One region of the Modestobacter italicus genome, then DNA from elsewhere that is predicted to be linked to it. Evidence: riboswitches for the same ligand, from Rfam matches in the RefSeq annotation. Region 1 holds a riboswitch; the other holds the start of a gene.
The links. A riboswitch is a leader RNA that binds a small molecule or an ion and turns the genes downstream of it on or off. The one in region 1 is predicted to bind cyclic di-AMP.
Positions count from the first base shown of each region.

Region 1 (7,443 bases):
CTGTCAGTCAACCGCTTCCTAGCTCGCGGTGGGACCCAACGGGCCAATGTGTATTCCTGCGGCGTGTGGGGAGCACGTGAGATGACGGTGCAGTCTGACGAGCGCGCCCTCCCTCGTTTGTCGACATCGGTTCCCTACCGTCCGGTTGCGACGCGCACGGAAATGGTCCCTTCCCCGGGCCCGGCGCAGCTCACGGAGGTCACCGGTGCAGGTATGGCGCACGATCACCCGCCGGCCCCGTGCGGTCCTCGCCGTCGGGGCGCTCCTCATTGCCGGGGGCATGCTGTCGCCGTCGGTCGCCTCCGCCGAGCCCGGGACCGCCGCAGAGGCCATGCAGCAGGTGCGGCAGGCCGCCCAGGAGCTCACTTTGGTCGACGCGCAGATCGACGAGGCAGAGGTCATCGTCGCGGGCCAGCAGGAGGCGGCGCGCGTTGCCGCCGCTGAGGCGGCCGACGCCCAGCGCATGCTCGACGCCTACGAGCCACAGTTGCGCGCCATTGCTCAGAGCGGCTACATCGCCGAAAACCGGTCGCGGGTGGCCGCCTTTCTCAGCAGCAACTCCGCGACCGAGCTCGTCCAGCAGATCGCAACGCTCGATGTGATCGCCGACCGCACGAACGCGATCATCGCCGAGGTCGCCCTCCTCCAGGATGCGGCCGCGGCGGCCGAGGCAGAGGCGGCCGCGGCGGCCGCGGCGGCCGAGGCCGCGCTCGCTGAGCTGCAGGCGCAGCAGGCTGAGGTGCAGGAGCGGATCGGGCAGTACGAATCCGACTTCGGCCGGCTCACCGCGGCGGAGCAGACCGCCGTCACGACGGAGATCGCCGGTCCAACGCTGGCCGCCCCGAAGGTCGCGGCGCTGCCCGTCGTGCCGGGTAGCGCGAGCGCCACCGCCATCGAGATGGCCCTCGCTCAGGTCGGCGACCCCTATGTCTGGGGAGCGTCCGGCCCGGACGGTTTCGACTGTTCCGGCCTGACGTCGTTTGCATATGCGGCTGCGGGAGTGTCACTGCCGCGCGCCAGCCGAACGCAGGCGACCGTGGGCCGGGAAGTCTCCCGCGGAGAACTGCAGCCGGGGGACCTGGTGTTCTTCTATGACCCGATCAGCCACGTCGGTCTCTACATCGGCAATGGCCAGATGGTGCACGCCCGGACGTTCGGGCAGCCTGTTGCAGTCACGACTGTTGATCAGGCCGGGTATCGGTTCGCGCGCCGCATCGTCGGCTGATGGTCGGAACGTAGGCGAGCGTCCAGCTGTCGTTCCCGGCCCCACGGTTGACTGGCGTCGAATTCCCAAACGGAATCCCTCCGTTCCGTCCGCTGCGGGATCACGGGCGATCACCAGCGGTGGCGGTCTGCCCCGAGAAGCTGTGCCTGCAGTCACCAGTTGCGGCCAGCGCAGTGAGATCGGGACGGTGCGGTCCTGAGGACAACGGCCAGCCGAGGGTGCCTCGGCGACCCGGTGGCGCCGCTGCAGCGGGGGAAGTGAGTCGCGGCCGATGCGGCGATGTGAGCGATGATCCGCAGTCTCGGTCGGTGCGAGGGACATCGAAGCCTGCGAGGCCGACCTCGACGCCCTCGCGGCGATCCCGAGATGCGGCCGCGCAGCGCCAGGTCGACCAGCAGCGTGTCGCGCACGGCGACCCCCGCGATCCGGTCGTCGTGAGCCGTGGTGTCCCAGGTGACGGAGGCTCATCGGAGCGACCTTGACTGGCGCCAGTCGTCCCCTGGAGGACCGCTTCTCGGTCACAGTCTCCAGCTCCGCCGGCACGGCCGTCAGATCCATCCATGTGCACTTCAGGTGATGCCGACGGTCGCCTGGGAGGGACGTCGAAGCCGGTGTTCCGGGCTTCAGTGCCCTGCTGGCGGCCCGCCTATCGCCCGGGGTCGCTCAAGGAGCTCGGGCGCGCAGGTGTGGGACGAGTCGTTACCCGACCGTGACAACTAAGACGCTTCGTACTACCGTTCCGTCCGGCCCGGCCGAGCCGCGTTCCTCAGTCAGAGGACCTCGGACGGACCCCGCCGAACCATCCGTGCCACTGGCCGGGTGGACCGGGGACCCATCGATCCCCTGGGGTGAATCCTGGCGGCGCACCTGCGTGCGCTCCAGGTAGGGCGTCTTCCAGCCCGAACCCGTCAGCTAACTCGGTAGGCGGTCAGGAAGAACGGAGAGCCGCCGTCTTGGCGACCCTGCACAACCGCGCCTCCCGCACGCCTCTCGTCCGTCGCTCGGCACACGCCCGGCTCGACCGTGGCTGGGGCCGGCAATGGCGTCATCTCATGATCCCCACCGTGGCCATCGCGGGGCTCCTCGTCGGTGGCGGGGCACCGTCAGCGCTCGCGGCGCCGAACGTCGCCGGCCAGGACCAGCCCGGCCGTGACGCTCTCACTGCGGAGATCGAGCGGATCAACCAGCGCCTGGCGACGACCGAGGAGGAGTTGCAGCGAGCGACGGTCGAGGCCGAGGCCACCGCGGACGCGTCCCGAGCCGCGCAGGCCGAGCTCGCGGCGGCGGAGTCGGCCGCGGCGGCGGCCACCGCCGAGCTCGAGGCCGCGCAGGCCGCCGCCTCGCAGGCCCAGGACGACGTCGCCACTCTCGGACGGGAGGCGTTCATGGGATCCGCGCCCCTGGGAGAAACTGTCGTGCTGCTCGACGCTGCCGGTCCGGAGGAGGTGCTGCAGCGCGCCGCCACCATGGACCTGTTGGGCGAGGACCGTGCCGCGCGCCTGGAGGCATCCGAGGCCGTCCGGCAGCGGCAGGAGGACGCGGACCGGGCGGCACGGGACGCGGTCGCCGAGCGAGACGCGGCCGTACGGGCAGCGGCCGACGCCGACGCGGCCGCCCAGGCCCAGCTCGCGGCATCCCAGCAGGCCTACGACGCAGCCGCCGCGGAGAAGGCCGGTCTGGAGCAGCAGCTCAAGGACGCCGAGACCCGGCTGCTCGCCGCCCGAGGCGCTACCGATCCGAACGCCACCTGGGAACAGCAGCAGCGCACCCGGCTCGCCCAGGCCAGCGCCGGCGCGGGCGCGCTGGTGAACGGCCGGGTCACCTCCTGCTACGGCAGCCGCTGGGGTACCAACCACAACGGCATCGACATCGCCGCTCCCATCGGCACCCCCATCTTCGCCCCGGAGAGCGGGGTCGTCTTGCAGGCCGGCCCGGCCAACGGGTTCGGGCTGGCCGTCTATCTCCAGCACCCCGACGGCACCATCACCGTGTACGGCCACATCAACCAGTACTTCGTGACCGCCGGCCAGACGGTCACCGCCGGCCAGCAGATCGCCGAGGTGGGCAACAAGGGCCAAGTAACCGGCCCGCACCTGCACATCGAGACGCACACCGGCGGGCTGTACCAGAACCGGGTCGACCCCGCTCCCTGGCTCGCCGCGCGCGGCATCAGCCTCGGCTGCTGACCCGTGACTGGCGAGTGACCGTGTTCCGAAGTGCTCCACCCTGTACATGGCTATTGTCGCTCCGTCCCTCGCCGGGGGAGGTGTGATGGGAGTGGTCGGACGGCAATTCGGCTCGCCCTCCGGGCTGCTCGGACGCCTGGCCGGGCGCTTCATGGCACGCAACAACGCGGCCTTCAACCGGCGACTCGTCGACGAGGTGGCGTCCTTGGTGCCGCCGGCCCGTGTTGTCGCCGAGCTCGGCTTCGGCCCCGGAGTGGGCCTGGCCGCGCTCCTGTCTGCGTTCCCCGACGCACTCGTCCTCGGTGCGGACCCGTCGCCGGCTCTGGCCGGTCAGGCAGCCGGCCGAAACCGCGCGGCGATCGAGGCCGGGCGGCTTCGCCTCGTACAGGGCGACGCGGTGGCGCTGAACGCGTACCGCCCGATCGACCTCGTCGTCGCCGTCCACGTCCTCTACTTCTGGTCAGACCCGGTCAAGGCACTCGAGGCAATCAGGCATCTCCTGCGGCCCGGCGGTCACGTCGCGCTCGGGTACCACCTCGAGCGACACATGCCTGCAGTCGCCCGACGCGACTTCGTCGCGGAGGGGCACCGGCTGTACGAGGAGGATGAGGACGTCGCCGCGCTGCTGCCGCCGGCCGGGCTCAAGGCCGAGCATCACCGGGTGTTCGGTCCGGTCGACGGTCCGCTGGGGAGGCTTCTCATCGCCTCATCGGTGTCATGACGAGCAACGGTGACGTGGTGGCGGCGCTGCGGGCGGGACCACGCAGCCGGTCACCGTGGGCCCATCAGGCGCCGCCGGCAGGCTCAGTCTGGCTGTTGAGAGCGGCCGCGCCTGGGGTTGAACTGCCTCCTGGCTGGGTGTCGGCGTACCGCCCGGTGGCCACCAGTGGCCGCTCCGTCCCTCACTCGCGGCCCCCGCTGGTAGCGACCGCCTGATTCCGCGGAGGGCTGCGGGTTTGCTTCGATCAGTTGTCGGGTCGCTCCGGCGGGAGAGTGGACAGGTCATCACCGAGACCGGCCCGCCTCGTCGCGGTGGATCTCCAGCCCATGTGCGGCGTGGCATGCGGCCAGTGCCGCCGCCACCAGAGCCAGGCCGCCAGCAGCGCGCAGGACGCCAGGACGGCGAGTGGCGCGACGCCGGCCAGTGACGTCCAGAAGCCGGTGCTCGTCACGGAGGTGCCGATGCCGACGTACAGGACCGACCACGGCACCAGCCCCAGCGCGGTTCCGAGCAGGTAGGGCAGCAGCCGGACGCTGCTGAGGCCGGCCGCGTAGCTGACGACCATGAACGGCGCCACGGGCGCCATGCGCGCGGCAAGGACGGAGGCGAACCCCCGTGCGCCCACCCGGCGGTCGAGCGCGGCCAGCCGAGCACCGGCCAGGCGGGCCACGGCTTCCCGGCCGAGCCAGCGGCTCAGGGCGAAGCCGGCCAGTCCACCGAGCAGCCCGCCGCTCAGGGCCACCGCCAACCCTGCGGGGAAACCGACGACGGCACCCAGCAGCACGGAGATCGCCGATCGCGAGACGGGCGTCTGCAAGGCGAGGGAGACGCCCACGACAGCCACCAGCCAGCGCGCAGCACCTCCCTCGTCCAGCCAGGAACGCACCTCTGCGACGGTCGGCAGGTCGACCGACAGGGTCACTGCTGCGCCGGCGAGAAGGGCGAGGACGAAGGCACCGAGGCGCAGCCGCAGCCGCCGGGACAAACGGGGTTCTTGCGTCATCGCGAACCTGCGGGCGGTGACCCGACGGCCCAACCGTTGCGCCGCGCTGCCCGTCCACCGAGGCGTCGGAGCATCTGCGGATCACGTCCCCACCGTGACACGCCGCAGCCGACGGCAACGCAGAGCAGTGGCGACCCGCGCCAACGGGGAGGCGAGGAGGGACAGCGCCGCGACCGCCAGCACGGGCCCGTCGCCGGTGCGGGAGTACACGGTCATGCCGGTGCGCAGCGGCACGGTCGCGGTGAGCACCTCCGCAGTGCTGAGCCCGGTCTGCTCGACGACGAGTCCGTCGGGCCGCACGATCGCCGTGTACCCGGTCGGCGCGGCCTGCAGGACGGCACGGTCGAACTCGAGGGCGCGCATCCGTGCGGCGGCGACCTCGGTCGCAGGAACCTCCTCGGTCGTGTACGAGGCGGCGTTCGTCGGCACGAGCAAGATCTGACCGCCGGCCTCGACGGCGGCACGGATGCGGTCGGAGAAGAAGACCTCGTAGGAGATGACCACGCCCAGTGGACCGGCGGCGGTGCGCAGCAACCCCGGGCCGCGGCCCGGGGTCGCGTCCCGCGGCACCAGCGCCGTCATGTCCGACAGACTCTCGAGCAGCGCCCGGGCCGGGATGTACTCCCCGAAGGGCACGCGGTGGACCTTCTCGTAGCGGTCGACGATGCGCCCGGCCGGATCCCAGGCCACCGCCGCGTTGCGGAAGCGCTCGTCAAAGGACTCGCTCAGGCCGGCGACGACCGTGGCTCCGGTGCTCCGTGCCAGCTGAGCAACGCGCGCGGCCTCCGGCGTGTCGGCCACCGGGCCGGTGACACCGAGGCTGCTCTCGGGCCACAGCACCAGGTCGAGCCCAGGTGGCAGGTCCTCGCTGAGCAGGAACTGCCGCTCCGTGACGGCGTTGGCGTCACTGACCACGGCGGGGATGCCGCGCGGGCCACCGCCCTGGACCAGGGCCGCCCGTAGCGAGCCCGCCGAGGCGCCGTCCGGACCGGCCAAGAGGACCCCCACCGCGCTCGCCGCGACGAAGGCGGCGACGGTGAGGAGAGTGCGAACCCGCCGGCCGGCGGCGAGCACGGCGGTCGCCGCCGCTCCTGCACCGGTGGCCAGGCCGACGACGAGCAGCGAGCCGCCCAGAGGGGCGGCGACGACGAACGGCCCGTCGAGCTGCCCCAGCGCGATCCCGGGGATGGGGAAGCCGCCGAACGGGAACCGGGCGCGCACCGCCTCCAGGGCCACGAGCGCGGCCGGGACTGTCCACCACCGCGCGGGACGGGCGTCCACCAGCAGCATCGCCACGGCGAACAGCACCACCTCCAGCACGAGCAGGGCGGCAAACCCCGCCGGGTGGAAACCGGTCAGCCAGCTCAGCGTCGGCAGGAAGAAGGCCAGCCCGGTCATGGCCCCCAGGACCAGCCGCTGCCGCCAGGCCAGACCCAGCAGCGACCAGGTGAGGACGGCAGCGCCGAGAGGCGCGAGGTACCAGGCCGTCCGGGGCGGCATGCTGCCGGCCAGGAGGACACCGGCCGCGATGCCCGCGAGCAGCCGCGTCCAGCTCGGCAGCCACCCTGCCTTCGCACGGCGCCGGTTCTCCGGGACAGAGACACTCGGCTCCACGACGGGCGCCGACGGACCGCCGGCGGCGGTCACGGCGGAGTCGAGGCGGAGTCGGCCACGAGCAGGGAGACCATCTCGTCGAAGCGCTCGGCCGAAGCCTGACCGATCTGCCGGTCGAGAATCCTCCCGTCGGCCGCGACGGCCAGGGTCACCGGCAGGCCTGGAGCGGCCAGATCGGTCAGGAGCTCCTTGTCCCGGTCGACGACATGCGCGTAGGTCACGTCCAGATCGGCGAGGACCGCGGCCGCGGCCGAGGGCGTGTCCTCCGTGTTGACACCGAGAAGACCGATGCGATCGCCGTCGCGTTCGTACGCCTTCTGCAACAGGGGCATCTCCTCCCGGCAGGGCGCGCACCAGCTGGCCCACAGGTTGACCAGGACCGGCCGGTCGCCGAGGTCGTCGAGTGCGACGTCCTCACCGGGCACCAGGCACGGCAACGTCAGGACGGGCAGCGTGTCGCCAGTACGGACCCTCTGACCGTCGGCGGCGAAGGGCTCGCAGGTCGCCACATCGCCAGGAACGGCGGCCGCGGTCGGCTCGGCGTCGTCCGCCGAGGGCGCGGCGCCGCAGCCGCTCAGCGCCAGCACGGTCACCAGCGCGGCGGCCGTGCCCCTGGACGATGTCATCCGGCCTCCCAGAACTGATGTCGTCGCCTACCGGTCGATCTCGTGACCCTGGCCAGCCTACGGAGGCG
Region 1 covers NC_017955.1:1,566,811-1,574,253, forward strand. Annotated here, with positions in the region: gene MODMU_RS07635 (C40 family peptidase) at 206-1,225, shown strand; cyclic di-AMP (ydaO/yuaA leader) riboswitch at 2,008-2,167, shown strand; gene MODMU_RS07645 (M23 family metallopeptidase) at 2,278-3,411, shown strand; gene MODMU_RS07650 (class I SAM-dependent methyltransferase) at 3,497-4,132, shown strand; gene MODMU_RS26820 (TVP38/TMEM64 family protein) at 4,377-5,135, opposite strand; gene lnt (apolipoprotein N-acyltransferase) at 5,217-6,782, opposite strand; gene MODMU_RS07665 (TlpA family protein disulfide reductase) at 6,779-7,342, opposite strand.

Region 2 (7,443 bases), 2.5 Mb from region 1:
TCGATGTGGTCATGCACCGACCGTGCTGCCTCCCGCAGCAGGCGGGTCAAGCGCTGGACCCTCCCGCGGGGAGAGGGTGCAGAGTCGCCGCGTGCTGACCATCGGCGAGTTCGCCCAGCTCACCCACCTCAGCGTGCGCACCCTGCGGCGCTACCACGACGCCGGCCTGCTGGAGCCGGCCCGCGTCGACCAGGCCAGCGGCTACCGCTACTACAGCGCCGAGCAGATCCCGGCGGCCCAGGTGATCCACCGACTGCGCGAGCTCGACGTCCCGCTCCCCGACGTCCAGCGGATCCTGCAGACCCCCGACCCGGGCACGCGGGCCGGGCTCGTCGCCGACCACCTGCAGCGGCTCGAGGACCAGCTCGAGCGCACCCGGGCGGCGGTGACCTCGCTGCAGCGACTGCTCCGCCCGGAGCCGGCCACCCTGGACGTCGAGCTGCGGGCGGTCCCGGCCACGACCGTCGCCGCGGTCGAGGCGACGGTCGAGCTGGACGACGTCCTGGCCTGGTACTCCGGCGCGATGGCCGAGCTGGACGCGCTCGTCGGGACCCCCGGCCCGCCCGGCGGGCTGTACGACAACGAGCTGTTCACCACCGGCCGGGGGCGCGTGCTGGTGCACCGCCCGGTCACCGCTCCCCCGCGCACCGGGCGCGTGCACCCGGTGACGCTCCCCGCGGTCGAGCTGGCGGTGACCACGCACGTCGGCGACCACGACACCATCGACGTCACCTACGGCGAGCTCGGCAGCTGGGTGGTCGAGCACACCCTCGCGGTGGCCGGCCCGGTGCGCGAGACCTATCTGGTCGGCCCGCGCGACGACCCCGACCCGACGGCCTGGCGGACCGAGATCGGCTGGCCGGTCTTCCGCCTGGCACCCGGATGAGCGGCGATCACGGCGTGTCGCGGGCCCCGATCTGCGACGTCTCCGTGGCCACTTGGTCACCGCACGTTCAGGCGCGCGCAGCCGACCAAGATGGCTTGACCAACTACGACCGCGGAACTGTTGAGACGTCAAAGAGCGGCCCCGCGGTCCCGGTGCTGGTCACGCTCGGCGAGTCGGCGCGCGTCGCCTTGTCAACATCTTGTCTTGGTCACTGGTCGATCACGCAGCGTCCACGAGCGTCCCTCCCGTCCCGCCCTTACGTTCGTCGCGCCCGCCGGGTCCAGTCGTCACCTTCCGGGTGACACCCGCCGGGCACCGCCGAGCCGGGCGACCTCAGCAGCGTCGCTGAGCGAACCGGGCCGAGGACCCAGTGCAGTCCTGGGGTGAAGCGCGACCGGGCATCCAGCCGGTGCGCCGGGCGAGTTCCCCGCCCGAACCCGTCAGCTAACTCGGTAGGCGGTCGTGGAGAACCAGGAGAAACGTCGTCCGTGACGACCATGCGCACTGCCCCCGCACGCCGTACCGCCCGTGGCGCCCTCGTCGCCCTGCTCACCGGTGCCGGCCTCGTCCTCACCCCGCTGGCCGCCCAGGCGGCAGCGCCCGACACCGCAGCCGTGGCCGCCGCCCCGGCTGCCGCCTCGACCGCCAAGGCCCAGATCGCCGTCGACACGGCGCTCGCCCAGCTGGGTGACCCCTATGTCTGGGCCGCAGCGGGCCCGAACTCCTTCGACTGCTCCGGCCTGACCCAGTACGCCTACAAGGCCGCCGGGATCTCGCTGCCGCACTCCTCGAAGACCCAGTCGACCATGGGCACGTACGTCGCCAAGTCCGACCTGAAGCCCGGTGACCTGGTCTTCTTCTACAGCCCGGTCAGCCACGTGGGCATCTACATCGGCAACGGCCAGATGGTCAACGCGCCGACCGCCGGGTCGGTCGTCAAGATCACGAACATCAACTCGATGCCGAGCTACAACACCGCCCGCCGCCTGGCCTGACGTCCTGCCGCCGGGCCCCGACGTCCTCCCCGGACGCCGGAGCCCGGCACAGGTCAGACCGGTGCCAGCTCGACGGCCTCACCCCGCGGCAGCCACCGGACCGTGCGCTGCACCTCGGGCGCGCGGGCCAGCTCCCGCTCCACCTGGGCACGGCCCTCGGCGAAGTGGCTCCACCCCTCGTAGTGCACCGGGACGACGGTGCGGGGGGCGAGGAGCTCGCACAGCTCCACCAAGTGCCGGCCGGTCATGGAGTACCGCAGCGGGCCGGTGACCGGGAACCGGACGCCGCCCAGGTGCAGCACCGCGGTGTCGACCCGCAGCCGCTCGGCCACCTCGCGCAGCCCGCCGAACAGCACCGTGTCACCGGAGATCCACAGCACGCCGTCCCGCTGCCCCTCCCAGCGCAGCGCGAAGCCCACGACGTCCCCGGCGATCGGGCGGCTCAGCGGCGGACCGTGCCGGGCCGGGGTCGCCGTCACCTCCAGGCTCGGGCGCCCGGGGGCCTCGAGCACCGTCGTCTGCCAGGGCCGGAGCCCGCGGGCGGTGCCGCCGAGCCGGGCCGCCCCGGACGCCGTCGTCACCACCACCGGGGCCGACGGCAGCAGCGCACGACCGGCGTCGTCCAGGTTGTCGGCGTGGTGGTCGTGGGTGAGCAGCACGGCGTCCAGCGGCGGCAGGTCGGCGGGTTCGAGCGCCGGCCCGGTCACCTTGCGCGAGCTGGTCCCCCAGCCGAAGGCGTACCGCCGGCCCGGCCGGTCGAACGTGGGGTCGGTGAGCAGGCGCCAGCCGGCGACCTCGACGAGCAGCGTCGGTCCGCCGACGTGGGTCAGCCTCACGGCACCCGGGACGCCGCGCCGGTCGCGTGCGCCAGCGCCCAGTCCAGGACGTCGTCGGCGATCTGCTCCCAGCCCGGCGCGGCCGGCAGCAGGTGCGGGTAGCCGGCGTACTCGCGCACCTCGGTGACCGTGTCGTCCGAGTAGTGCTTCGCGTTCGACCGCTGCACCGCCGGCGGCATGATGTGGTCCTCGCTGCCGGAGACGAACAGCAGCGGCGGACGGGCGGCGTTGCGGTAGTCGACGTGCGCGTCCTGCGGCCCGGGCATCAGGTTGGCCAGCACCGAGTTCCACAGGATGCCGCCGGACGCGGGGATGGCGTACCGCTCGTACAACGCCCGCGACTCCTCCTCGCTGAAGGTGTTCGTGAACGCGTAGTGCCACTGCTCCCAGCTGAACCCGACCGCCCGGTGCCGGTTCGCCGGGTTCTTCAGCACCTCCCACGTCGAGCGGACCTGGGACAGCGGCGTCACCTTCACGCCCTCGGTCGGCGCGGAGTTGAGGACGACGCCGACGGCCCCGTACCCGCGGTCCAGCAGCAGCTGGGTGATCGTCCCGCCGGCGGAGTGGCCGATCAGGACCGGCGGGGTCTCCAGCGCGCCGACCACCTGCGCCATGGAGTCGACGATCTGCGGCAGCGTCACCTCCGCGATCGGCGTCGGGTCGGCGTTGAGCGCCTCGACCTCGACCTCGAAGCCGGGGTAGGTCGGGGTGAGCACGCGGAAGCCGCGGGCCTCGTAGTGCGCCTTCCAGTTCTCCCAGCTGCGCGGGGTCACCCAGAAGCCGTGGACGAGCACGATGGTGTCGGGGGCCATGTCGATCTCCTTGCGTGGGGGGCTTTCCGCCGACCCTGGCAGCGGCCCCCGGCGTCGGATCGGCTGTGCCTGCACGGCTGTGGTGCCTGGGTGCCTTCCCCGCCCGCCCGCGCCCTGCCAGGCTCGGCCCACCACCTGCCGGCAAGGGGCACCATGCTGATCCTCGACACCGCCGCCGTCCCCCTGGCCGACCGCGTCGAGGCCTTCGACGCGGCGATGCACCAGGCCTCGGTGCCCTGCCGCGTGGAGCAGCGGACCGCGCCGGACGAGCTGCACGCGGAGATGCACCTGTGGTCGCTCGGGCCGGGGGCGGTGTTCACGACGCGGGCGTCACCGTTCCGGCTGGTGCGCACACCCCGGCACGTCCGGCTCGGCGGGCACTGGGCGCTCGCCGTGTCGTTCCAGGCGCAGGGCCGCGGCGAGTACGCCCAGCTCGGGCACGAGCAGCTGGTGCACGGCAGCCAGCTGATGGTGGTGGACATGAGCGCGCCGTACTCCTTCGGCTGCGCGGTCGGCGGGGAGGCGCGGTCGTTCCAGCTGCCGTACGAGTCGCTGGAGCTGGCACCGGACGTCGTCCGGCGCGCGACGCCGCGGCTGCGGGCCAGCCCGCTGCACGGCCTGGTCCTCGCGCACCTGCAGCGGCTGTGCGCCACGGTCGACGACATCGCGGCGCAGCCCGGTGCCGCGGCCGTCGGTGCGGCGACCGTCGAGCTGGTGCGTGCGCTGGTGGTCTCGGCCGCGGGTGACGTGCCCGGCCGCGCGCAGGTGCGCGAGCAGACGCTGCTGACCCGGGTGCGGGTCTACGCGGACCAGCGGTTGACCGACCCGGGCCTGACGCCGGAGTCGATCGCCGCGGCGCACGCCGTGTCCGTGCGGCAGCTGTACAAGGTGTTCGCCGCGGCCGGGATCAGCCTGGAGCAGTGGCTCATCGAGCGGCGGCTGGCGGCGGCACACGCCCACCTGGCCTCACCGGCCGGACGGCGGCGGACGATCGCGGCCGTCGCGCACGCGCACGGCTTCACCGACGCCAGCCACTTCAGCCGCCGGTTCGCGGCCGCCTACGGCATGACCCCACGCGACTACCAGCGCACCCACTGAGCTCCCTCCACCAAAGGCGCGCTTTCGGTGACCTCTCCTTCCGCCGAAGGCGTGCTTTTGGCGGAGGACGCGGGCTGGCAGGGTGGCGGGGTGACTGCCGACGGACCTGACCTGGACGACGCCGCTCCGCCGCTGGTCGAGGAGGCGGTGCTCGCGGACCTGCGCCGGCGGCTGCACGCCTACCGCCCCGTCGAGGGCACCGGCACGCCCGGCTGGGACCGCGGCACCGAGCACGGCTACCTCGCCGAGCTGCTGCGGAGCTGGGCCGACGACTACGACTGGCGGGTGCACGAGCAGCGGATCCGGTCGCTGCCGTGGGCGCGGACGAGCCGGCTGCGGGCGGTGCACCAGCGCGCCGCCGACCCGGGCGCGACCGCCGTCGTGCTGCTGCACGGCTGGCCGGACTCGGTGCTGCGCTACCAGCGGGTGCTGCCGCTGCTGACCGACGTGCACGTCGTCGTCCCGGCGCTGCCCGGCTACCCGTTCGCCGCTCCGCTGCCCGACCGGGACCTCTCGTCGGCGGACATGGCCGAGGTGATCGCGGAGGCGATGGCCGAGCTGGGGTACGACCGCTACGTCGTATCCGGCGGCGACATCGGCCGCGGTGTCGCGACGGCGCTGGCCGAGAACCACGCCGACCGGGTGGCCGCGCTGCACGTCACCGACGTCCCGCTCGCCGCCGCGTTCAGCGGTGACCCGGCAGCGCAGACCGACGACGCACGCGACCTGCGCGAGCGGATCACCGCCTGGCGGTCGGCCGAGGGCGCGTACATGCACGAGCAGTCGACCAAGCCGCACACGCTGGCGGTCGCGCTGGGCGACTCCCCCGCCGGGCTCGCCGCCTGGATCGTGGAGAAGCTGCGCAGCTGGAGCGACTGCGGCGGGGACGTCGAGCGGGTGTTCCCGCGCGAGGAGCTGCTGACCTGGGTCACCGCCTACTGGGTGACCGGCGCGATCGGGACGTCGTTCGCGCCGTACATGAAGCAGAGCCCGCCGGTCGAGCGGATCGACGTGCCGACCGTGGTCAGCCAGTTCCCGCACGAGATCATCCGGTCGCCGCGCTCGGTGGCGGAGCGGCTGTTCGACCTGCGGGTGTTCGAGGACGGCGCCGCGGGCGGGCACTTCGCCGCGTGGGAGCGCCCCGAGGAGTTCGTCGGCTTCGTCCGGCGGGCGGTCGCGCTCAGCTGAGCTTCGGCGCCTGGCTCAGCCACTCGGCGAAGGTCTGCCGGCCCCGGTCGGCGCCCGGGCCGGGCACGAGGACGCCCGCGCGCAGCCGCCGCCTTAAGGGGCCGGGGAGCGGCACCCGCAGGGCGCGTCGCCGCTCCCCGGTGGCGGTGAGGAAGCGGCGCACCTGGTCGGCGAGCTCGGCCTCCTCGGGGCCACCCAGGTCGGTCGCCCGGCCGCGCGGGGGGCCGGCGGCCAGCGCGACCAGGGCGCCGGCGACCTCGGCGGCGGCCACCGTGGCGGTGCGCATCGCCGGGACGACGACGAACGGCCCGACCGAGGTGCGCTGCACCAGCTGCGGGACGAACTCGTGGAACTGGGTCGCCCGCAGCAGCGTCCACGGCAGCGGACCGGCCGCCACCAGGCGCTCCTGCTCGACCTTGCCCGCGTAGTAGCCGCTCGTCTCGTCGTCGATGCCGACGATCGACAGCGCCACGTGGTGCGGCACCAACGCCGCCTGCCCGGCGGCGAGCAGGTGGGTGGTGGCCCGGCGGAAGAAGCCGACCGCCGTCCGGGTGGAGGTGCTGGCCACGCTGGTGACGTCGATGACGGCGTCCGCCCCGGCCAGCGCGGCGGCCAGGCCGTCGCCGCTGACGACGTCCTGACCAGTGCTCCGCGACAGCGGGACGACGTCGTGCCCCGCCGCCCGCGCCTGCGCGACGACGTGCCGACCCACCACCCCGGTCCCACCGGCGACGACGAGCCTCATCGGCCGACCTCCACTGCGCGCTCTCCGAACACGGGGAGCAGTGTGCCGACCGCCGGTGCCGAGGTCGAGTGCGCGATTCGGGTCAGCGGTAGACGAGGGTCCCGTCGTCGAGGTCGGCGGCGGGGAGGATCTCCCGCTCCTCGACGTACTCGTGCAGGTGGGTCCACGGCTCCCGGTCGCCCTGCTTGGGCATCAGGTGCAGCGAGCGGGCGAGGTAGCCGGGGTTGAAGTTGGCCGGGTCGACCCACGGCCCGAGCGGCATGTCGGCGTCCTCGGGGCGCAGCTCCGGGACGACCATCGACGCCCCCTTCTCGTCCATGTGCGCGAGCAGCCGGCAGACGAAGTCGCTGATCAGGTCGGCGCGCAGGGTCCAGCTGTGCCGGAAGTAGCCGAACACGTAGGCGAGGTTCGGCAGCCCGGTGAACATCAGCCCGCGGTAGGTGACGGTCTCGGCGAAGTCCACCGGCCGACCGTCGACGGTGAAGGCGATGTCGCCGAAGACGCTGAGGTCGAAGCCGGTGGCGGTGACGATGACGTCGGCCTCGAGCTCCTCCCCGGACGACGTCCGGATGCCGGTCTCGGTGAACGTCTCGATCGTATCGGTGACGACGGAGGCCTTCCCCTCGCGGATCGCGGTGAACAGGTCCCCGTCGGGGAGGACGGCGATGCGCTGCTGCCACGGCCGGTAGGAGGGGTTGAAGTGCTTGTCGATGTCGACGTCCGGCGGCAGCTGCGGGCGCATCGACTCGATGAGGAACTCCCGGGCCAGGTCCGGGGACTCGGCCGAGATCCGGGTCAGCTCGTTGAGCTCGGCGATGTAGGCGCGGCGGAGGATCTCGTGCGTCCACTCCTCCGGGACGTCGAGCGCGCGCAGCGTCGTCGC
Region 2 covers NC_017955.1:4,041,135-4,048,577, forward strand. Annotated here, with positions in the region: gene MODMU_RS19240 (nuclear transport factor 2 family protein) at 1-13, opposite strand, end outside; gene MODMU_RS19245 (MerR family transcriptional regulator) at 92-886, shown strand; cyclic di-AMP (ydaO/yuaA leader) riboswitch at 1,220-1,359, shown strand; gene MODMU_RS19250 (C40 family peptidase) at 1,384-1,881, shown strand; gene MODMU_RS19255 (MBL fold metallo-hydrolase) at 1,935-2,717, opposite strand; gene MODMU_RS19260 (alpha/beta hydrolase) at 2,714-3,529, opposite strand; gene MODMU_RS19265 (helix-turn-helix domain-containing protein) at 3,683-4,627, shown strand; gene MODMU_RS19270 (epoxide hydrolase family protein) at 4,718-5,815, shown strand; gene MODMU_RS19275 (SDR family oxidoreductase) at 5,808-6,560, opposite strand; gene MODMU_RS19280 (flavin-containing monooxygenase) at 6,643-7,443, opposite strand, start outside.
Region 2: linked by a shared signal. The riboswitch ahead of MODMU_RS19250 (C40 family peptidase) and the one ahead of MODMU_RS07645 (M23 family metallopeptidase) in region 1 are both predicted to bind cyclic di-AMP.